DNA from 3 places in the Crystallibacter crystallopoietes genome. Region 1 is predicted to be linked to each of the others. Evidence: riboswitches for the same ligand, from Rfam matches in the RefSeq annotation. Region 1 holds a riboswitch; each other region holds the start of a gene.

The links. A riboswitch is a leader RNA that binds a small molecule or an ion and turns the genes downstream of it on or off. The one in region 1 is predicted to bind S-adenosylmethionine.
Region 2: another riboswitch for S-adenosylmethionine. It lies ahead of AC20117_RS02935 (DUF1737 domain-containing protein); the one in region 1 lies ahead of AC20117_RS08420 (LLM class flavin-dependent oxidoreductase).
Region 3: another riboswitch for S-adenosylmethionine. It lies ahead of AC20117_RS16225 (bifunctional o-acetylhomoserine/o-acetylserine sulfhydrylase); the one in region 1 lies ahead of AC20117_RS08420 (LLM class flavin-dependent oxidoreductase).

Annotation. Positions count from the first base shown of each region.
Region 1 covers NZ_CP018863.1:1,766,137-1,773,223, forward strand. Annotated here, with positions in the region: gene AC20117_RS08405 (MFS transporter) at 1-194, shown strand, start outside; gene AC20117_RS08410 (LLM class flavin-dependent oxidoreductase) at 308-1,693, shown strand; gene AC20117_RS08415 (acyl-CoA dehydrogenase family protein) at 1,690-2,919, shown strand; SAM riboswitch class I at 3,031-3,120, shown strand; gene AC20117_RS08420 (LLM class flavin-dependent oxidoreductase) at 3,210-4,616, shown strand; gene AC20117_RS08425 (DUF1206 domain-containing protein) at 4,718-5,557, opposite strand; gene AC20117_RS08430 (MmcQ/YjbR family DNA-binding protein) at 5,739-6,131, shown strand; gene AC20117_RS08435 (hypothetical protein) at 6,128-6,676, shown strand; gene AC20117_RS08440 (DUF1990 domain-containing protein) at 6,673-7,087, shown strand, end outside.
Region 2 covers NZ_CP018863.1:608,904-615,990, forward strand. Annotated here, with positions in the region: gene AC20117_RS02920 (FAD-dependent oxidoreductase) at 1-986, shown strand, start outside; gene cls (cardiolipin synthase) at 1,017-2,426, opposite strand; gene AC20117_RS02930 (aminodeoxychorismate lyase) at 2,582-3,454, shown strand; SAM riboswitch class IV at 3,587-3,701, shown strand; gene AC20117_RS02935 (DUF1737 domain-containing protein) at 3,712-3,933, shown strand; gene AC20117_RS02940 (rhodanese-like domain-containing protein) at 3,930-4,295, shown strand; gene AC20117_RS02945 (O-succinylhomoserine sulfhydrylase) at 4,299-5,543, shown strand; gene AC20117_RS02950 (energy-coupling factor transporter transmembrane component T family protein) at 5,676-6,473, opposite strand; gene AC20117_RS02955 (ABC transporter ATP-binding protein) at 6,470-7,087, opposite strand, start outside.
Region 3 covers NZ_CP018863.1:3,504,448-3,511,534, reverse strand. Annotated here, with positions in the region: gene AC20117_RS16240 (SGNH/GDSL hydrolase family protein) at 1-253, shown strand, start outside; gene AC20117_RS16235 (winged helix DNA-binding domain-containing protein) at 267-1,562, shown strand; gene metX (homoserine O-acetyltransferase MetX) at 1,575-2,702, opposite strand; gene AC20117_RS16225 (bifunctional o-acetylhomoserine/o-acetylserine sulfhydrylase) at 2,736-4,055, opposite strand; SAM riboswitch class IV at 4,122-4,236, opposite strand; gene AC20117_RS16220 (VOC family protein) at 4,347-4,988, shown strand; gene AC20117_RS16215 (CPBP family intramembrane glutamic endopeptidase) at 5,101-5,889, opposite strand; gene AC20117_RS16210 (TIGR03086 family metal-binding protein) at 6,032-6,631, shown strand; gene hutI (imidazolonepropionase) at 6,692-7,087, opposite strand, start outside.

The sequences.
Region 1 (7,087 bases):
GCGGCCTGGCACCCTTGGTGGCTACGGCCCTGCTGGCGGCCGGCGGCGGGAATCCGGTCTGGGTCATCGTGTACTTCCTCGGCGTCTCGGCCATCACGATCATCGCCACGCTCAAGGCTCCCGAGACCAAGGACCGTCCGTTGTCCGGAAACGCGCAGGCAGATGCGCAGCCGGAGCTCGTCTCCGCGCCTTGACCCGAGCCGGCGACCCGGCAACCGCATGGCTTCAAAGAAAGGGACCCGTTTTGGCCACCGAGAGTACGCGCTACCCGCAGGGGCGTCCCCGTCTGCTGCTGAGCGCCTTCGTCATGAACACCAACAGCCACATCATGGGCGGACAGTGGCGCCATCCGCAGGCGCAGCAGCACCGCTTCAATGACCTGCAGCTATGGACAGACCTGGCCCGGCAGCTTGAAGAAGCGAAGTTCGACGCCCTCTTCTTCGCCGACGTCGTTGGCCTTTATGGGGACGACGACGGCGGATGGGCCTCGCACATCCGCCGCGGCCTGCAGGTGCCGGCCAACGATCCGCTCATCCTGCTGGGCGCCCTGGCCGGGGCGACCCGGGAGATCGGGCTGGCGGCGACCTCATCGGTGATCCAGAGCCATCCGTTCCAGTTCGCGCGGCAAATGTCCACCCTGGACCACATCTCCAACGGGCGCGCGGCCTGGAACATCGTGACGAGCGCCTTGGAGAACGCGCACCGCAACTTCGGCGGCGGCGGTTTGGCCGCGCACGAAGACCGGTACGCCTGGGCCGAAGAGTACGTCTCCGCGGTCTACAAACTGTGGGAAGGCTCCTGGGACGACGGCGCGCTGGTCCAGGACAAGGCGGCCGGAGTCCACGCGGATCCGGAGAAGGTCCACAAGATTTACCACCGCGGCGAACGGTATTCGATCGATGGTCCGCACCTGTCTTCGCCGTCGCCCCAGCGGACCCCGGTGCTGTTCCAGGCCGGGAGCTCGGGCCGCGGCCAGCAGTTCTGCGCCGCGAACGCCGAGGCGACCTTCATGCTAGCGGCGCATCCCGACGCCGCCGCCACATACACCGCCGCCGTGCGCAGCCAGACGGTTGCTGCCGGGCGCAGGGCCGAGGACCTGAAGTTCTTCCAGGGGCTGCACTTCATCGTCGGCGGCACGGAGTCGGAGGCGGACCGCAAAGAGGCCGAATTGGACGAATACCTGGACTCCGGAGCGATGATCGCCCACATCGCCGGCGGCCTCGGTGTAGATCTGGGCGGACTGGATCCGGATACGCCGCTGGGCGATTTCCAGACGGAAGGCACGCAGGGACACCTGGAGAGCCTGCGCAAATCTGTTCCCGGAGGCAACCCGACCTTGCGTGATGTCGCGAACTTCCGCGGGCGGGCCCACCGGGTCAAGGGAACCCCGGAACAGATCGCCGACCGGCTGGAGCAGTGGCAGGACGCCGGCGTGGATGGCATCAACATCATCAACCAGATCCTGCCCGGTTCCTACACGGACTTCATTGACGGAGTGCTGCCGGAACTACGCAGCAGGGGACTGGCGCAGACGGAGTACGCGCCGGGAAGCTTCCGGGAAAAGCTGTTCGGCCGCGGCGAGGGCTACAACGGACCGCAGCTCAACGAACGGCACCCGGCACGCCAGTACCGCGGCGCCTTCGACGAATTCTCAGCGGCAGCACAGAACAAGGTTTTGGAAGGAAGACGATGACGGAGACTATCGCGAACGAGCGCACCGAGACCGCGGAAGCAACCTATGAGCGGTTGGCCGGCCGCTTCCGGCCGGTCTTCGAGCGGATTGCGCAGGGAGCGCTGGACCGGGAGCTGAACAGGATCCTGCCGTTCGAACAAGTTGCGTGGCTGAACGCCGCCGGCTTCGGGAAACTGCGGGTGCCGGTGGAACATGGCGGCGACGGCGTCTCCTTCGAGCACTTCTTCCGCCTCCTGATCGAACTTGCGGCGGCGGACTCCAGCGTCGCCCACCTGTACCGCTCGCACTTCGCCTTCGTCGAGACGGTTGGTCTGGAAGGCGAGGCGTTTGCCCGCCGCTGGTATCCGCGCATTGTGGCCGGCGAGATCTTCGGCAACGCGGCCACGGAGAAGGCCGGAAACGCGCTGGGCACCACGAACACCAAGCTGGTCAGGGACGGCGGGAGGTGGCTGCTCAACGGTGAAAAGTACTACACCACCGGCAGCATCTTCGCGGAGTGGATCGCGGTCATGGCCAGTACCGACGGTATCGAGGGCCGGCAGTACGCCGTCGTCAATACCAAGCAGGCGGGTGTGGAGATCGTTGACGACTGGGACGGCTTCGGCCAGCAGCTGACCGGAACGGGGACAACCTACTTCCGCGATGCCGCGGTGGAGCCGGCCGACGTTATCGAACGCAAGCCGTCGAGCACGCACGAACCGGCATTCTTCCAGTTGGTGCTGCTCGCCGTACTGGCCGGAATTGGCAACGCGGCGCTCGCGGACGCGAAGATCCTGGTGCGGAACCGCAAGCGGACCTTTAACACCGGAACCGGCGAACTGTTCCGCAATGACCCGCTGATCCTTCAACTCGTCGGCCAGCTGTCGGCCAAGGTATTCGCTGCGGAATCGGTGGTTCTGACCGCGGCACGGGAACTGGATGCCGCGGCAGACAAGTCCCTCCCGCTCGACGACGTTCAGCGTTACGTCCGCGGGGAAGCCGCTGTGGAAAAGGCGCAGATTGTTGTTCCGGAGCTGGTTCTTGAGGCCACCGGGCAGCTGTTTGACGTCACAGGAGCAAGCGCGACGTCCAAGGGCAAGGCGCTGGACCGCCATTGGCGCAACGCCCGGACCGTCGCGACGCACAATCCCACCGTCTTCAAGGCGCGGACCATTGGCGACTATGAGGTCAACGGCACCACGCCCGAGGGGCTGCACAGCATCGGTGACGCGCCGTCCAAGTCCTGAACGGGGGCTCCGACGGCAGTCGCGGTCGGCGGGCGCGAAAGCCGCCGGGGGATTACCCGGTATGACGTAGGGATTTCGCGCCCGCCGCCGGACTGCGGTGGAATGGAGCTGTAACCATCCAGAGCGGCTGAGAGACCTGGCTCGTTGACGCCGCAGCAACCCCCTCTTTGAGGAAGGTGCTACCGCCAGGACCGATGGAGATCCAAAATTCTTTCGGTAGCCGCCGCGGTTTTCCGCTTCGACCGCAGCTACCGGTGTAGGGGCTCTTCACGGTCATGAAGGAGTCTGAAATGACATTGGTACCCGCCGCCAGGCAAATCCGCTTCAACGCATTCGACATGAACTGCGTTGGACACCAGTCACCCGGTCTGTGGCGCCATCCCCAGGACAAGTCCGCCGACTACAAGACGATCGGCTACTGGACGCATTTGGCGAAGGTGCTGGAAGAGGGCCTCTTCGACGGCCTCTTCATCGCCGACGTGCTGGGCACTTACGACGTGTTCGGCGGCTCCAACGAAGTCACGCTCCGTGCGGGTACCCAGGTCCCGGTCAATGATCCGTTCATGCTGGTTTCGGCCATGGCCGCGGTGACCGAGAACCTCGGCTTCGGCCTCACCGCCGGCACCGCCTACGAGCATCCGTATCCCTTCGCCCGCCGGTTGGCCACGCTGGACCACCTGACGAACGGCCGCGTTGGCTGGAACGTGGTCACCGGCTATCTGCCGTCCGCGGCGCGCAACATGGGCCAGACGGACCAGATGGAGCACGACGAGCGGTACGCCCACGCCGACGAGTACCTTGAAGTGGTATACAAGCTGCTCGAAGGTTCCTGGGAAGAAGACGCCGTGGTCAAGGACCGGGAAGCCGGTATCTTTGTGGATCCGGCCAAGGTGCACGAGATCGGCCACGAGGGCAAGTACTTCAAGGTCCCCGGCATCGCCATCACCGAGCCGAGTCCGCAGCGCACTCCAGTTATCTTCCAGGCCGGCGCCTCCAAGCGCGGGACCGAGTTCGCCGCAGAGAACGCCGAAGCTGTCTTCGTTACGTGCCCGACCAAGGAAATGCTGGCCGCCTCGGTCAAGAAGATCCGCGATGCGGTGGAGGCCGCCGGCCGCGGCCGCTACGACGTGCGCATCTACGCCATGCAGACCGTGGTCACCGGTCCGGACAGCGCCACCGCGCAGGCCAAGTTCGAGGACTACAAGTCCTACGCCGACGTCAACGGTGCGCTGGCCCTGATTTCGGGCTGGATGGGTGTGGACCTGTCCAGCTACGGCCCGGACGATGTGATCGGCGAGAACGTGAAGTCCAACGCCATCCAGTCCTCGGTGGAGACGTTCCAGAAGGCCTCCGGCGAAGACGGCAAGCCGTGGACCATCCGTCAGCTGGCCGAATGGGTCGGTGTCGGCGGTTTTGGGCCTATCACCGTTGGTTCCGGCGAAGAAGTTGCCAAGAAGCTCATAGACTGGGTGGACGAGACCGACGTGGACGGCTTTAACCTGGCCTATGCCATCACCCCGGGCACCTTTGAGGACATCGTTGAATTCGTCGTTCCGGAACTGCAGAAGCGCGGTGCCTACCCGACCAAGTACGCCGAAGGCACCCTGCGCAACAAGCTGTTTGGCAAGGGCGACCGGCTGCCTGAGCAGCACCGGGGTGCCGGCTACCGCCTCGGCGCAGCCGTTTCCGCGTCCTGACCCAGCCGGGAAGGCTTTCCTGACCCAGCCGGGAAGGCTTTCCTGACTCAGGCCGGGGCGGCGTCAGGAGGCCCGGCCACACGTAGGCCGTGCCGTGCCCGCTACATTTTGCCGTAGCGGGCACGCGCGCCCAGGTACAGTCCGTAGCAAATGAGGCCGAGGGCCACCACAATCAGCGCGGCGTCGCCGAAGGGCTGTTCCTTTAGGGCCTTCAGTGCGCCGTCGAGGCCCTTGGCTTCCTCGGGATCCTGCTGGAACGCTGCAACCGAGAACAGGATGCCGAGCACCAGCAGTGCCGCACCCTTGCCCACGTAGCCGAAAGAGCCGGCCCAGCTGATGCCGATCCTCGCGCCGCCCGGTGGCAGGGACTCCAGATCCTTCAGGAACTTCTGCGTAATGCCCTTGTAGATGTAGAAGACTCCGGCGATGGCGATGCCTGCGCCAATCAGGAACAGCACCAGCGTTCCGCCGGGAAAAGCCATCAATTGCGCGCTGGCGTCCTGTGAGGATTGACTGCTGTCGCTCTTGCCGCCAAGGGCATAGATGCCGAACGTGAAACCGATGGCCGCGAAGACGATAGCCAGACCGGCTGCCTTGATCCGTTTGCCCCACTTCTTTTTGGTTTCCAACCCGCGGTAGCCGAATGCGGCGTCGGCTAGTTGCCACAGTGCCAAGGCGGCGCAGGCGATGAGCCCGGCCCACAGCAGGAAGACCCCTCCAGGTGTGCTGGCCAGCTGGGAGATCGCCCCGGCCTGGTCTGCTTCCCCCGATGCCCCGAGGCTCAGCCGCAAGGCAATATAGCCAATCAGCAGATGCATCAACCCATTGGCGGCCCAGCCAAAGCGCGCCACCACTTCCAACGTTTTCGATTCCGAGGCTTGCTCGGCGCCGTCTTTCGCCCTTTTCGCCTGGTGCTTCGCCTTCTCCACTTCGCCGCTCATGCGCCGCACCTCCGCCTGCCTCATATCGCCAAAGGGAACGCGCCCCCACAGGGGAGCGCCGCCGTCGTACTCCTGGAACCATCCTCCCACCAAAGACTTGGACGGGACTTGGAAAGCCGGACTTCTCCACAGACGGACCGTCGACCTTCCTGACCCCGGCCGCCGGCGGTAGGCTCGATGGGTGGACGGATCAACGTTGCGCGGCATGTGCCTGGACCTGCCGGGCGCTTTCGAGGACTTTCCCTTCGGGCCTGACTTTTCGGTGTTCAAGGTGCGCGCCCGCAGCGGCACCGCGAAGATGTTCGCGCTCTCGGACCTGGGCGCGGATCCGCTGAGCATCAGCCTCAAGTGCGAGCCGGCGCTGGCCGAGCAGCTGCGCGCCGCCCATCCGGAGATCACCGGCGCGTACCACATGAACAAAACACACTGGAACGGCGTCCGCTGCGACGGCGAGCTTCCGGACGACATGATCCGCGACATGGTCGAGGACTCCTATGATCTGGTGGTGGCCGGCATGACCCGCCGCGACCGCGAATCCCTGGGCTGGACCAGGCTCGCGCGGGAGGAAGCGTGATTTCCCAGGACCTGCTCGATGAACTGTGGGATTTCTCAGATCCTAAGGGGTCGGAACAGCGGCTGCGGGCGGCGGACACCAACAGATTTGCGCTGCGTACCGACCGCAATGAGCTCGCCACCCAGATCGCCCGGGCGCTTGGGATGCAGTCCCGGTTCGTGGAAGCGCTAAACCTGCTGGAGCGGATTGACGACGGCGAACCGGTGGTCCTGGCCCGGATCCTGCTGGAGCGCGGAAGGGTCCTGAACGCGAGCGGGCATCGGGCGGAGGCTGTGGGCCTGTTCGAGGATGCAGCGCACTTGGCCGCCGAGATCGGGCAGAACTTCATCGCCGTGGATGCCATGCGGATGGTGGGGCAGGCGGACCCCTCGCTCGCCGAGGAATGGGCGGAAAGCGGGCTGGCAGTGATCGCGCGCAGCCAGGATCCGCGGCTGGAACGCTGGGCGAGGGACTTCCACACGGACCTGGGCGATGCAATGTACGACGGCGGTGCTGGCCAGGGTGCGTCCGGCCAGTCCCAGCAGAGTATGGACAGCGGACAATGACGATGAAGGGCGACAGTTTCGACGTGGATGCAGAGCTGACCTACCTGGAGCACGGCTGGACTCAGAGCAGCCGCGAACCAGGGGGCTACCGGATTGCCCGGCATCGTGTGGTCGTGGGTGCGGGACAGGACGCGTTCAGCCGGCTGACCGAGGGCATTCTGGGGTGGGAGCTGCACCGGCTGGCCGGGCTCAGCGTCAGGGCCCAGGCTCCCCGGGCAGCGGAGGGCGTGCATGTTGTACCTGGCTTCGGCTTCGGGAGATTGCGGCTGGCGGCGCCGTGCAGGGTTGTGTGGGTCGAGGAAGGCACCACACGTGCCGGGTTCGGCTATGGCACATTGCCCGGCCATCCGGAAACGGGAGAAGAGAGTTTCGTGGCGGTGCTCGAGCCGGATGGCCAGGTGTATTTCGAGT
Region 2 (7,087 bases), 1.2 Mb from region 1:
TGGGATACGACGTCAACCGGATCGACTACGTGGACAGCAACGGCCGAAGCACGGCCCATCTGGGCTACGAGAGCTTCACGAAGGTGGTCGGCGACCGGCTGCGCAGCATCCTGCGCCCCGATCTGGAACAGGCCATCCGCGAAGTGCTGCCGGACTCGGTGGAGCTGCTCTATTCCACCACGATCACCTCGATCCACGACTCCTCCGCCGCCGCGACCGCATCCGGCGGGAAGGTGGACGTGGAACTCTCGGACGGCCGGCGGCTCACCGCCGACCTGCTGATCGGGGCCGACGGGATCCACTCGGACGTCCGCAGCATGGTCTTCGGGCCTGAGGCCGACTACTTCAAATTCCTGGGGTTCCACGTCGGCGCGTATTCCTTCCGCGACAACCGGGTCAAGGACATACTGGCCAACCGTTATGCCATTACGGACACCTGCGGCGAGGCCATGTTCTTCTACCGGTTGCGGGACGGCAGCATTTCGGCACTGGGCGTGCACCGCACCGACAGGCGGGAGCGCCCGGACGATATCCAGCAGGAGTTCCGCGAGCGCTACCGGTCCCTGGGCTGGCTGTGTCCGCTGGCGTTGGAGCATTGTCCCAAATCCTTCTACTACGACCAGGTGGCGCAGATCCGGATGCCGTGCTGGCGCCGAGGCAGGGTGGTGCTGCTGGGAGATGCCGCTACGGCAGTCTCGCTGCTGGCCGGCCAGGGCGCGTCGCTGGGTATGGCCGGCGCCTACGTGCTCGCCGACGAACTGGCCAAACATGCGCAGGTTCCCGATGCCCTTGCCGCCTTCGAGGCACGCTGGCGCCCGCAGGTCGCCGAGCAGCAGAAGGCCGGGGTGTCCGCCGCCAAGTGGTTTGTTCCCGCGGACCGCCGAGCCCTGCTCATGCGGCGGCTCTCGATGCGGCTGATCAAGGTCCCGGGCGTCAGCAGGCTGGTCAGCGGCGCCGTCGTCGGTAAAATCGGGGCTGCGCTCTGAGCACCCCGTCCGGCTCCGGCAGGGCCGGAATTACTGGAGGGTCGCGGTCAGACGGGCCACGTTGTCGACGTAACGCTCCCACCGGGTTCGCTGGCGCCACTCCTCCAGGGTGACCTCCCGGGAAACCTCGCGGTAGCTTTGCTGGATTTCGCGCATCTTGGCAACGATGTCCCCGCCAAGATGCATGACCGACACTTCCAGGTTCAAGGAGAAGGAGCGCATATCCATGTTGCTCGACCCCAGGACGCCGACCTCGTCGTCCACGGTGAAGTGCTTCGCGTGCAGCACCAGCGGTTTCGGATACAGGTAGATGCGCACGCCGGCTTCCAGCAGGGCTTGGTAGTAGGAACGCTGGGCGTGGTGGACCAGGAACTGATCCCCCTGTTCCGAGACGAAAAGTTCGACGTCGACACCGCGCTGCGCCGCCGTCGTAATCGCATAGAGCAGCGAATCATCCGGCACGAAGTACGGGCTGCAGATGGACAGCCGTTCCACCGCCGCGTAGATCAACGTATTGAACAGGCGCAGATTGTTCTCCGTGGCGAAGCCCGGGCCGCTCGGAACCACCTGGCAGGTCATGGGGCCCGGCTCGCGGACCGGTGGCGGCGTGAACAGCTCGCTGCCGAGGGTGTCGTCCGTTTCGCTGGACCAGTCCGTAGCGAACACCACGTTGAGCGCAGTGACGATGGGGCCTTCATACCGGGCCATCAGCTCCACCCACTGCCGGCCGGTCCGCTCGCTGGAGGCACGGTGGTAGCCGGGTTCGATCAGGTTCTGCGATCCCGTGAAGGCCACGCGTCCGTCCACCACGAGAATCTTGCGGTGGTTGCGCAGGTCGATGCGGCGCCATTGGCCCCGCACGGGGAGCAGCGGGAGCATGCGCTGCCACTCAATCCCGCTGCCCTGCAGCCAGCGCCGGAACTGCCGGTAGCCCCTGATCCGCATGGTGCCGAGGTGGTCGAAGAGCAGACGGACCCGGACACCGCGGGCCGCGGCCTCCTGCAGGGCCACAAAGAGCTCCTCGGTGACCTCGTCCTTGGCCATGATGTAGAACTGGATGTTGACGAATTCCTCCGCCTTGCGGACGGCGGCGGCCATCGCGGCGATGGAACCCTCGTAGTCCGGATAAAGCTCCACGTGGTTGTTGTCCACCATCGGGAAAGAGCCGAGCGAGCGGTTCAGTTCGGCGGCCGAATGGACCCAGGCGGGTGCTTCGCGTTCGCTGCGCGGTTCTTCCATGTCCTGGGTGGCTGCCCAGACTTTGCGGTTGATCTCGGTCTGTTTGGCGATCCGGCGGTCCGAAAGCCGGAAACTGCCGAACATGAAGAACAGCGCAATGCCGACCAGCGGAATGAAGAAGATGGCGAGCAGCCAAGCCATGGCGGTGGTGGGGCGGCGGTTGCCCGGCACAATCCCCAGCGCCGCGATCCGGATTCCCATGTCCAGTATCGAAGCCACCACGACAACCCAGTCCGGGAACGTGCCCAGACCCGCAAGCGACCACAACACGGCAGCGAACTCCTCCCTTTCCCGCCGGTCCACGGCGCTGTCCTTGTACAGCCTAATGTGCCCGCGCGGCAATCTATGCTGATCCCATGACAGTTTTGGTGTTTCTCGACCCTGCCCTGGAGAACGGGCGCATCGCCGATGCCACGAAGCCGCAGCTGATGGCGACCGATCTGGGCGCCACCCGTGGCGACGGCATTTTCGAATCGCTCCTGGCCGTGGACGGTGTTCCCCGCAAGGTGCAGGCGCATCTGGACCGGCTGGCGTCCTCGGCGCGCATCATGGACCTGGACATTCCGCCGTCCGATGCCTGGGAGCGGGCCATCGCCACCGCCGTCGCCGAACATGCCCCGGCTGAAGAGCTGGTGCTCAAGCTGCTGGTCACGCGCGGCGTGGAGGGCGCGGAGCGTCCCACCGCGTGGGTGCAGGCCTCGCTGCCCGGTTCCCTCGGCAGGGACCAGCGGCAGGAAGGCCTCGATGTGCTGCTGCTGGACCGCGGCTACGACAGCAACATCGCCGAGCGCGCGCCGTGGCTGCTGCTGGGCGCCAAGACCCTTTCCTACGCCGTGAACATGGCCGCACTGCGCTACGCCAAGGCCAACGGGGCGGACGATGTCATCTTCACCTCCACCGACGGACTGGTGCTGGAGGGCCCCACCTCCACGGTGCTGATGGCGACCGTGCGCGACGGCGTCCGGACGCTCACCACGCCGCTGCTCGAAAACGGCATCCTGCCCGGCACGTCCCAGGGCGCCCTGTTCAACGCGGCCGCGGATGCCGGCTGGCAGCTGGGCTACGGGCCGCTGGAGCCGCACCACCTGCTGGCAGCCGATGCGGTGTGGCTGGTCTCCAGCATCCGGCTGCTGGCACCGGTCAAGTCGATCGACGGCCGGGCCATCCCGGTGTCACACGAGATGACGGAGGAACTGACGGCGCTGCTGGCCAAGGGCAGCCGCGAGTAGCCCAGCGCTTCCCACGGCGGCCAGGGCTGCGGCCTTCCGCCGTCGTAAACCTACGTAACGGTTACCAATGATGACGACGCCGACGCCCCGGCTTGGGTGCCGGGGACGGCCCCGTGCTACTTTCTTGAGCAGAGTAACGAGGTCCAGCGTCAAGCCCTGACTGTGCTGGCCGGCAACCCTCTTCACGGCGGGGTGCCTCAGGTGACTACTCGGCAGTGTTCATTTGGTTCATTTGCAAGCGTGATCAGGAGTGCCCCATGCCCCCGTTGGAACAACCCGTCCAGTCCCCCGTTGGCAATGCAGCGGGCAGCCCCCTGCCCTACCGGTTGCTGACCGGGCCGGACGACAGGTCCTTCTGCGCGCGGGTCAGCGCCGCGCTGGCGGAGGGCTACGAACTCTACGGCAACCCCTCGATTGCCTTCGACGGCGAACGCGTCATCGCCGCCCAGGCCGTGGTGCTGAAGGGACACAGCGCATGAGCTACGCCGGAGACCTCACCGTTCAAGAAGCCGTGGAGAAGCTGCGCGGCGGTGCCGTCCTCGTGGACGTCCGTACCGAGACCGAATGGCAGCAGGTGGGCGTGCCCGTGACGAACGACGACGGCGCTCCCGCGCGCTTCATCGAGTGGAACCGGATTGACGGCAGCCGCAATGCCGGCTTCCTCAACGGGCTGCAGTCGCTGCGCGGCAAGGAGCTGCTGTTGATCTGCCGTTCGGGGCGGCGCTCCATCGATGCCGCCATCAGCGCCACCGCCGCCGGTCATACCGCGTACAACGTGCTGGGTGGCTTCGAAGCCGCCGGCGGCTGGCAGCAGAGCGATCTGCCCTGGAAGCGGGGCTAGCCGATGGTGCCCGCGGAGCCTTCCGGCCCTGGGCCGGACCCGGCGGAGCTGCTCGCCGGCTGGGACCCGCAGACGCGGGCAGTCCGCGGCGGCCTTGACCGCACGGGCTTCCAGGAAACCTCCGAAGCCTTGTTCCTGACCTCCGGCTACGTTTTCGATTCCGCCGAGGCAGCCGAAGCCTCCTTCAACGGCGAGGTGGAACGCTTCGTCTATTCCCGCTACGGCAACCCCACGGTCGCTGCCTTCCAGGAACGGCTCCGGCTGCTCGAGGGAGCCGAGGCCTGCTTCGCCACCGCCAGCGGCATGAGTGCGGTTTTCACGGCCTTGGGCGCCCTGCTCGCCACCGGTGACCGGGTCGTTGCAGCCCGGAGCCTGTTCGGTTCCTGCTTTGTCATTCTCAACGAGATCCTGCCGCGCTGGGGCGTGGAAACGGTCTTTGTGGACGGCCATGACCTGGCCCAGTGGGAGCAGGCCCTCGCCACCCCGGCCGCCGCGGTGTTCTTCGAGTCGCCGTCCAACCCGCTGCAGGAGCTGGTGGACATCCGGGCGGTCGTCGAACTGGCGCACGCCGCCGGGGCGCAGGTGGTGGTGGACAATGTCTTCGCCACCCCGCTGCTGCAGCAGGCAACGGAACTGGGGGCCGACGTCGTTGTTTATTCGGGTACCAAACACATGGACGGGCAGGGCCGTGTGCTGGGCGGTGCCGTGCTGGGGCGTGCGGATTTCATCAACGGCCCGGTCAAGCAGCTGATGCGCCACACCGGTCCCGCGCTGAGCCCGTTCAACGCCTGGACACTGCTCAAGGGGCTGGAGACGATGTCCCTGCGCGTGAACTATTCGACGGCATCCGCCCTGGAGATCGCCCGCTGGCTGCAAACCCAGCCGGCGGTGCGGCGGGTGGTCTACCCGTTCCTCGAATCGCATCCGCAGTACGAATTGGCGCGCCGCCAGATGAGCGGCGGCGGAACCGTGGTCACGTTTGAGCTTGAGCCGGATGCCGCCAGCGGCGCGGACGCCAAGGCCGCCGCGTTCCGGCTGCTCAACTCGCTGACCACGGTGGACATTTCGAACAACCTCGGCGACGCCAAGTCCCTGATCACCCATCCGGCCACCACCACGCACCGCGCGATGGGACCGGACGGACGGGCCGCGATCGGGCTTGGCGACGGCTTCGTCCGGCTGTCCGTGGGTCTGGAAGCCACCGGGGACCTGCTCAAGGACCTGGACCGGGCGCTCTCCAAACCGTAGCCGGCCCGTAGATCCAGGGCGTTGACGAAGGCACGCGCCTTTTGCGCGCAGCCGTAATCGAGGAGGCAGCTGCGGCCCTTCCCAAATCTGAAAAGGGCCGCAGCTGACCAGTGGATCGCGAAGGAGCCGGGGTCAGCCGAGGATGAAGTTCCAGGTCCCGGCGGAGACGGCGGCGGCAACGGCTGCCGCCGAGACCAGGGCACCGCCCAGGAAGACCCAGATATCCACCCTGCTGAACGTCGATTCCCGCGCCCAGGTGCGTTGTGCCCCGCCGAAACCGCGGGCCTCCATTGCCACCGCCAGGCGGGTGGCGCGCCGGATCGCCTGCACGATCAGCCCGAACGCCTGGCCAAGGAACGCGGCGAATTTGGCCAGCGGCTTGTTCTCGGCGCCGACTCCGCGGGCACGGCGGGCCAGACCCAGGGTCCGCCATTCCTCGACCAGCAGACCCACCAGCCGGAGGCCGGCCAGGGCCCCGAGCACAAACCGGTGCGGCAGCTTCAGCTTCTGCGCCAGCGCATCGGCCAGATCGGTGGGGTCAGTGGTCAGCAGCAGGAAGATTCCGGGCAGTGCCACCGCCAGGGACCGCAGCCCGATGGCGACGCCGGAGTTGATGGAATCCTCGGTGAACAGCAGCGGGCCCGCTTCGAAGACCACCGCGCCGGTTTTCTCCGCCAGCAGCGCCGTGCCGTAGGCGCCAACCGCGGCCGCCACCACCAGCGGCCAGCCGCGCCGGAACAATGCCCAGGCGCTGATGCCCAGTACCGGCAGCAGCAGCAGTTCCGCGGCCAGCACCACGCCGGCGCTCACCCAGTCCACGCTGAGCATCACCACTACGGTGACCATGGCAACGGCGGCGAGCTTCGAGAGCGGATTGGCACGGGTGAAGGGCGAGGCAGTCAGCCGCGGGGTCATGATGTCCAGGCTCATGCCGCCCTCCCGCTCGCGACCCGCGCCTGGACCTGTGCTGTTCCCTCCGCCACGCGCAGGACGTTGCCGCCGAGCGCCGCGGTGAAGTCGCCGTCGTGGGTCACGGACACCACGGCGTGGCCTTCGGCGATCAGTCCGCCGAGCAGCGAGACCAGTTCCGCCCAGGTGTTCGCGTCCTGCCCGAAGGTCGGTTCATCCAGGACCAGGATGTCCGGGCTGGTGGCCAGCATGGTCGCCACGGACAGCCTGCGCTTCTCCCCGCCCGAAAGGGTGAAGGGATTGGCCTGCAGGAGTTTGGTCAGCCGCAGCCTCTCGGCGATGGCATCAACGCGGCGGCGCACCTCGTCCTCCGGGAGCCGGGCGACGCGCCGGGGACCGAATTCGAGTTCGTCGATCACCCGGTGGGTCAGGAACTGGTGCTCGGGTTCCTGGAAGACAGTGCCGATCCTAGTGACGAGTTCAGCTGATTTCCACTTGTGCACCGTACTGGCCGCACCCCGCCGGAGCTCCGGTGCGGCCTCAAGCCTGCCGCCCGCGGGGGTCAGCAGCCCGGCCAGGGTCAGCGCCAGGGTTGACTTGCCGGCGCCGTTGGGGCCGGTGATGCTCAGCGCCTC
Region 3 (7,087 bases), 1.7 Mb from region 1:
CCACACCATCGCCGCCATGGTGCTGGACGCGTTGAACGTGGAGCACAGCCTGCAACCCGAAATCCCCAAGCCGCTGCCGCCGAAGAACTGGCGCACCGCCCGCGCCGAGGATCTGGTCTGGGCCCGCCAGCACCTGTTCCCCTGGGTCGTGCGGGCTCTGCGCCACCAGTCACTGGGCGACGGGGTCTCCCCCAAGCGCCCGACGGCCGGTCCGATGTTCGGCCCCGGCATGCCGCCCGGCGCGGCCGGATAAAGGCTGGCTGAGCGTGGATTCCGCGGACAGCGCGCTGGGCGATCAGAAGACTTCCGGTGCTGGTGGGCTCAATGAAGAGTCTGCGATCGCAGCGGGGATTGTCCGGCACCGGCTGCTCGCGCAGCAGCTGTGGGGAGAAGGAGCGTACGACGCCGGGGCCTCCTTGCGCTCATTGCTCGCCGTACAGGCGCAGGAGCATGCGTATGCCCGGTGGACATTGGCGCAACGGTGCCGTGGCCAGGCCAGGGACAACGCGGCAGCCGTGGATGCGGCGTTGTCAGCGGGCACTATCCTGCGGACCCATGTGCTCCGGCCGACCTGGCACTTTGTCCTTGCGGAGGATCTGCGCTGGCTGATGACTTTGTCCGGCCCGAGGCTCAGGACCGGCAATAAGACCCGGGACCGGCAGCTCGGGCTCGACGCGGAGATCGTCGGCCGCAGCAACGACGTCCTCGGCGCGGCCGTAGACGGTGGCCGGCACCTGACCCGCGACGAACTGGCCGCGGAACTCGAACGGGCGGGTCTGCTGGCGGATACCGGCGAACGGCTCAACGGGGCACCCCTGCGCGGGCAGCGCCTGGGCCATCTGGTCTTCCATGCGGAAATGGACCAGGTGCTGGTCAGCGGCGTACCTCGGATCAGCGAAAGCGGCGCGGTCCGCCAGACCTACGCGCTCTTCGACGAACGGGTGCCGGCCCTGGCAACGGACTACGACCGCGACCAAGCACTTGCCGAACTTACCCGGCGCTACTTTTCCAGCCGCGGACCCACCACGGTCAAAGACTGCGCCGTCTGGTCCGGCCTGACACAGGCAGACATCCGGCGCGGGCTGGCTGTGCTCGCTGCAGGCAGTCAAGAAGACGTACGGCCGGGCGACCGCTCCCAAATGCAGTCGTTCAGCGCCGACGGCTACCACTTCATCATGGCCTCCGGCCCCGCACACTCTGCCACGGAAGCGGCCACCGCCGGATCAGACGTTGGCCTCGCACCACCCAGCGCTGCGCCGGCAGCCCCTCGGATCGACTTGATCCAGTGCTACGACGAATACGTCATGGGGTACACACCGACCAGACACTACCTGGGTGGGACGGCCCCGGCCTCAGTCGCGAGCAAGCAGCCCAGTCACGTGGTCCTGTTGGACGGGCGCATGATCGGAAACTGGCAGCACACGCTGAAGCCGGAGTCCGCCGTCGTTAGTATCTTGCTGCACCGGACGCTGGGGCCGTCGCAGCAGTGCGCACTGGATGCCGCCATCGCCCGGTATGAGACTTTCCTAGGCCGCCCTGTCACGGTGGACCTGCTTGACTGAATTTTGCCCGGATCAGCTGCGCGGGAAGAACTGGGCAACCAGCTCGTTGTGCAGCTGGTGGATGTCCGTCAGGAAGCCGTCGTGGCCGGTGGGCACCTCGATCATGTGCACCTTGGGCGGTGTGGGCAGCGCTTCGGCCAGCTGGCGCGACTGCTCCGGGAAGTACAGCCGGTCGGAGTCCACCGCGGCGATGAAGAAGTCCGTGTCGACGTCTGCCAAGGCCTGCTGCACCGAGCCGCGGCCGCGCGCGACGTCGTGGCTCATCAGGGCTTCGGTCATCAGGATGTAACTGTTTGCATCGAACCGGCCCGCCAGTTTGTTGGCCTGGTGGTCCAGGTAGCTTTCCACGGCATACCGCCCGCGCTCTGCCGGGTTGGCGCTGCCGAAGGGCTGCTCGGTCCCCTGGGCATTGCGGCCGAAGCGGTACTCGAATTCGGGCTCGGACCGGTAGTTGATGTGCGCGATCCTGCGCGCGATGCCGAGGCCGGCGTCGGGCGCATTCCCTTGGTAGTAGTCGCCCCCGTTGAAGTTCGGATCGAGCCGGATGGCCAGCACCTGCGCCTGTGCGAAGGCGATCTGCTCAGCAGTGCTTGCCGCACCGCAGGCTATCACCGCACAGCGGGCGGTCCGCTCCGGGTAGGTTGCGGCCCATTCCAGCGCGCGGGCACCGCCCATGGAGCCGCCGAGAACTGCATGCCAGCGCTGGATCCCCAGCTGGTCGGCCAGCCGCGCCTCGGCGTGGACCGAATCGCGGATGGTCACCAGCGGGAAGCGCGAGCCCCAGGGCTTGCCGTCAGGCGCCGGGGAGGACGGGCCGGTGGAGCCGTAGCAGCCGCCGACCATATTGGCCGCCACCACGAAGTACTCGTTGGTATCGATCGTGGCGCCGGGCCCCACCAGCGCATCCCACCAGCCCGCCTCATCCGTATCTCCGCGCGCCACATGGGTGCTGCCGGTCAAGGCATGCGCAATGAGCACGGCGTTGGAGGCATCCTCGTTGAGAGTGCCCCAGGTTTCGTAGCCCAGAACGGTCTCGGGCAGAAAACCGCCCGTTTCCAGCTCGAGGGCTCCGATGGACGCGTAACGCAAAATGCCGTCCGCCACCGTGTCCAGCAGCTCCTGTGGTTGCAGAGTTGTCAATGCTATGCCTGTGATTCCTTCATGAGGCCGCGCTCAGGCGGCACCCTTGGATGCGCGGAAACCGGCTTCGAGGTCCGCGAGAATGTCGTCGATGTGCTCGATGCCAACGGCCAGCCGGACCAGTCCCGGCGTGACACCGGCGGCGGCCTGCGCCTCCGGGGACAGCTGGGCATGGGTGGTCGACGCCGGGTGGATGACCAGCGAGCGGACGTCGCCGACATTGGCCACATGGGAGTGCAGTTCCAGTCCGTCGACAAAGCGCTTGCCGGCCTCGAGCCCGCCGGCGATCTCGAACGCGATGATGGCGCCGGTACCCTTGGGCCCGTACTTACGGCCGCGCTCGTACCAGGGACTGGAAGGCAGGCCGGCGTAGGCAACGGAGGCAACGGCGTCGTGCTTTTCAAGCCATTCGGCCACCTTCTGCGCATTCTCCACATGCCGCTCCACGCGCAGGCTCAGTGTCTCCAGGCCCTGGGCAATCAGGAACGCATTGAACGGAGCGGCGGAGGAGCCGAGGTCACGCAACAGCTGGACGCGGGCCTTGAGGATGTAGGCCAGGTTCGCGCCGAGCGCGCCACCGACGCCGAGGTCGCGGGCGAAGACCAGGCCGTTGTAGCTCTCGTCCGGCGTGTTGAAACCGGGGAACTTCTCCGGATCCTTGGCAAAGTCAAAGTTGCCCGAATCCACGATCACGCCGGCGATGGCGCTGCCGTGGCCGCCGAGGTACTTGGTGGCCGAATGGACCACGATGTCGGCGCCCCACTCGATCGGGCGGATCAGGTACGGGGTGGCCAGCGTGTTGTCCACGATCAGCGGCACGCCTGCTTCGTGGGCGATGGCGCTGATGCCTTCGACGTCGAGCACGTCCTGGCGCGGGTTGGACACGGCCTCGCCGAAGAACGCCTTGGTGTTCGGCTTGACGGCCGCGCGCCACTGGTCCAGGTTGTCCGGATCCTCGACGAAGGTCACCTCGATGGCGAACTTCTTCAAGGTGTTCTTGAGCAGGTTGTACGTGCCGCCGTAGAGGCTCGGGCTGGCGACGACGTGGTCGCCCGCCTCGGCGACGTTCAGGATGGAGAACGTGGACGCCGCCTGGCCGGAGGACAGCAGCAGTGCTCCGACGCCGCCTTCCAGGTTCGCAATCCGGTTCTCCACGGCCTCGGTGGTCGGGTTGCCGATCCGCGTGTAGATGGGCGCCAGCTCGGCCAGCGCGAAACGGTTGGCCGCGCTTTCGGCACTCGGGAAGACGAACGACGTCGTCTGGTAGATGGGCAGGGCACGCGCGCCTGTTGCGGTGTCCGGCTCCTGGCCTACATGGATCTGGCGGGTTTCGAATGACCAGTCGTTTGACATGTGGAACTCCCTCTTGTCTCAAAGGGGTCTGCCCGGGAACCGGATTTCCGGCATTTTTCCTCGGGTGACCCGCGCTTGCGTCCCGCCTGATGGCGGGAGCCTGGTCCTCACCCGGGGCACCCCACCGCGGTTGGAGGGTTGCCGGCCAGCTAGCCGGGGCTTGTTGCTGGCACTCATGACCTGTATCTAGGTTCGGCGACGGGCACTTTTTCAGCAAGTATGTGACGGCGTGTGAATGTCAGTTAGGACACCCTTAGTCGAGAGGCACATCACAAAATGCCAAAATGAGGCATGCGTTTCGATCATGTCTCATATGCCTGTGAACCCGATGGCCTGGCGGCTACAACCGAACGGATTTCGGCAGCCCTGGGTATCGAAGCCGTCAAGGGCGGCGTCCATCCCCGCTTTGGAACCCGCAACATGATTTTCCCCCTGACGGACCATCATTATCTTGAGGTCGTCGAGGTGCTGAACCACCCCGCGTCGGACAAGGCGCCGTTCGGCCAGGCCGTACGTGCCCGCTCCGAAGCAGGCGGCGGTTGGATGGGCTGGTGCGTCGAGGTTGACGATCTGGCTCCGTTCGAGGAGCGGCTGGGCCGCCATGCGGTGCCGGGCGGCCGCAAGTTCCCGGACGGCCGCGAACTGACCTGGCAGCAGATCGGCATTAAGGGCCTTATCGCGGACCCGCAGGTTCCGTACATGCTGCGCTGGGACGAGGGCACCGAGGAGCTGCACCCGTCGAAGGCGTATCCTGCGACGGCGAAGCTGATCGGGTTGACCATCGGCGGCTCCTCCACGCGTGTGGCGGACTGGCTGGGAACACCGATCGACGCGTTGCTGGATGATGTCAAGGTTGCCTGGACGGCGCCGAACGGCACCCCGGGCATCATGTCCGTACGGTTCGAGACCGACAAGGGCATCGTCGAACTCTAACTGCACCTTTTCGGAGGCTTTCGCTCCGCTTTGGTATTGGCTCTACTGAGCCAGTATCCAAAGCGGAGCATTTCATTTGCCGGACACTGGGAAGACGCCGCGGCGGGAGAAGTTATTCGCCGATGCCGATGGCGGAGCCGAAGAGGGCGTAGCCAACGAACCCTGCGATGTCGAGCACGGCATGGGCTATCACAAGCGGCATCACGCGTTTGGTGCGGGTGTAGGCATAGCCAAAGACGAGGCCCATCAGGAAGTTGCCGATGCCAGGCCCGATCCCCTGGTACAGGTGGTAGCTGCCTCGGATCACGGCGCTGGTGAAAATGATGGTCCAGGTGCCCCAGCCCAGCTTGGCCAGCCTGTTGAAGAGGTAGCCGACCACAACGACTTCTTCCAGCACCGAGTGGCGCAAGGCGGACAGAACCAGGACCGGGACAGTCCACCAGTATTCGTCCAGTGCAGCCGGGACTATTGCCGTCGTAATGCCCAGGGCGCGTCCGCCCGCATAGACACCTAAGGTGCCCGCACCGATCAGCAGGGCCAAACCGAAGCCCAGTCCAAAGTCCACGCCCGGCCGGCAGAAGGTAAACCCGATCTTCCGGAAGGCCTCGCGGGCGCGTTCGCCCGGTGCCGTCAGCAGGAACAGCACCAGCGCCACGGGGACCAGGGCAAAGAAGATTGCCAGCAGCTGGTAGAGCAGGTCGAACAGCTCCCGCTCGTTCAGGACAGGATTCAGCGCCGTGGTCTGCGACCCGAGCGGCGCCCGCGTCATCTTTTCCAGCAGGTTCACAATGGCGTAGACGGCAGACTGACCCAGGGAGAGCCCCAGAACTATCAGCACTTCGGCGCGGTAGTAACGGCGGGTGCGGGGCACGGTGTCGGTGGCTGCGGTCTGGCTCTGCATGGGTCTATCTTGCCAACTCCTGCTGGGAGCGTGCTCAACAAGGACGGATCGGCGCAATCCCGCGGCCTGGCTCTGGACGCCGGGGAACCCGCGTGCGAAGGTCAAAAGACAAATAAACAGCCGAAGGAGAGGGAGGCCCGGCGTGCTCAATCTGGAACCAGCCGCGCGGCAGGTGGCGGAAATTGTCAAGGGCATCGGGGACGGTCAGCTGGCCGGGCCAACGCCCTGCGAGTACTACAGTGTCGGGGACCTGCTCGATCACTTCATGGGCCTGACCGTCGCGTTCAGGGACGCGGCGACCAAAGCATCGATGGAGCCGGGCTATGACTCTGTGCCGCCCGACGCCCCGGACAATCGTCCCTCGGCTGCGAATCTGGACCCGGATTGGCGGAACCTCCTCCCCCAGCGCCTGGATGACCTGGCGGCTGCCTGGCAACATCCGTCCGCCTGGCAAGGTATGGCGCAGGCCGGCGGCGTGACCATGCCGGCCGAGCTCATGGGCCTGGTGGCTACCAACGAGTTGGTGGTGCACGGCTGGGATTTGGCCGCGGCCACGGGCCAGTCGTTCGACGCCGACACCGCCAACCTGCAGGCGGCCTACGAATTTGCCGAGCTTTCTGCTCAGGAAGGCGAAGCCCGCGAGGGCTTGTTCGGCCCGGTCATCGAGATTCCCGCCGATGCACCGCTGCTGGACCGTTTGCTGGGGCTGACGGGACGAAATCCCGGCTGGACCGCGAAGTAGCGGCAGCCGGCATCCCGGGTCAGCGTACCCATGGGAGCGGCAGGCAATCAGCGGCGAAAATCAGCGCACTTGCACGCCCGCGCGCCAGACCGCGGCGGTCAGCGGCATGCCGGGCCGGTAGGCCAGATGCGTGGCCGAGGGCGCGTTAAGCAGATGCAGGTCGGCCCGGTGTCCGACGGCGATCGAGCCCACCGCCCGCTGACCGTCGACGTCGGCGCCAACGTGCTTGCCCAGGGCAAGGGCGCCCGCAAACGTCGCCGCCCGGACTGCCTCCTGGACGCTCAGTCCCATCTGCAGGACCGCCGTGGTCACGCAGTAGTTCATCGAGCTTGTGTAGGAAGTGCCCGGATTGCAGTTGGAGGCCAGGGCGATTTCGACGCCGGCATCGAGCAGTTGCCGTCCCGGTGCCAAGGGCTGCCTGGTCGAGAGATCGCAGGCCGGCAGGCAGGTGGCCAC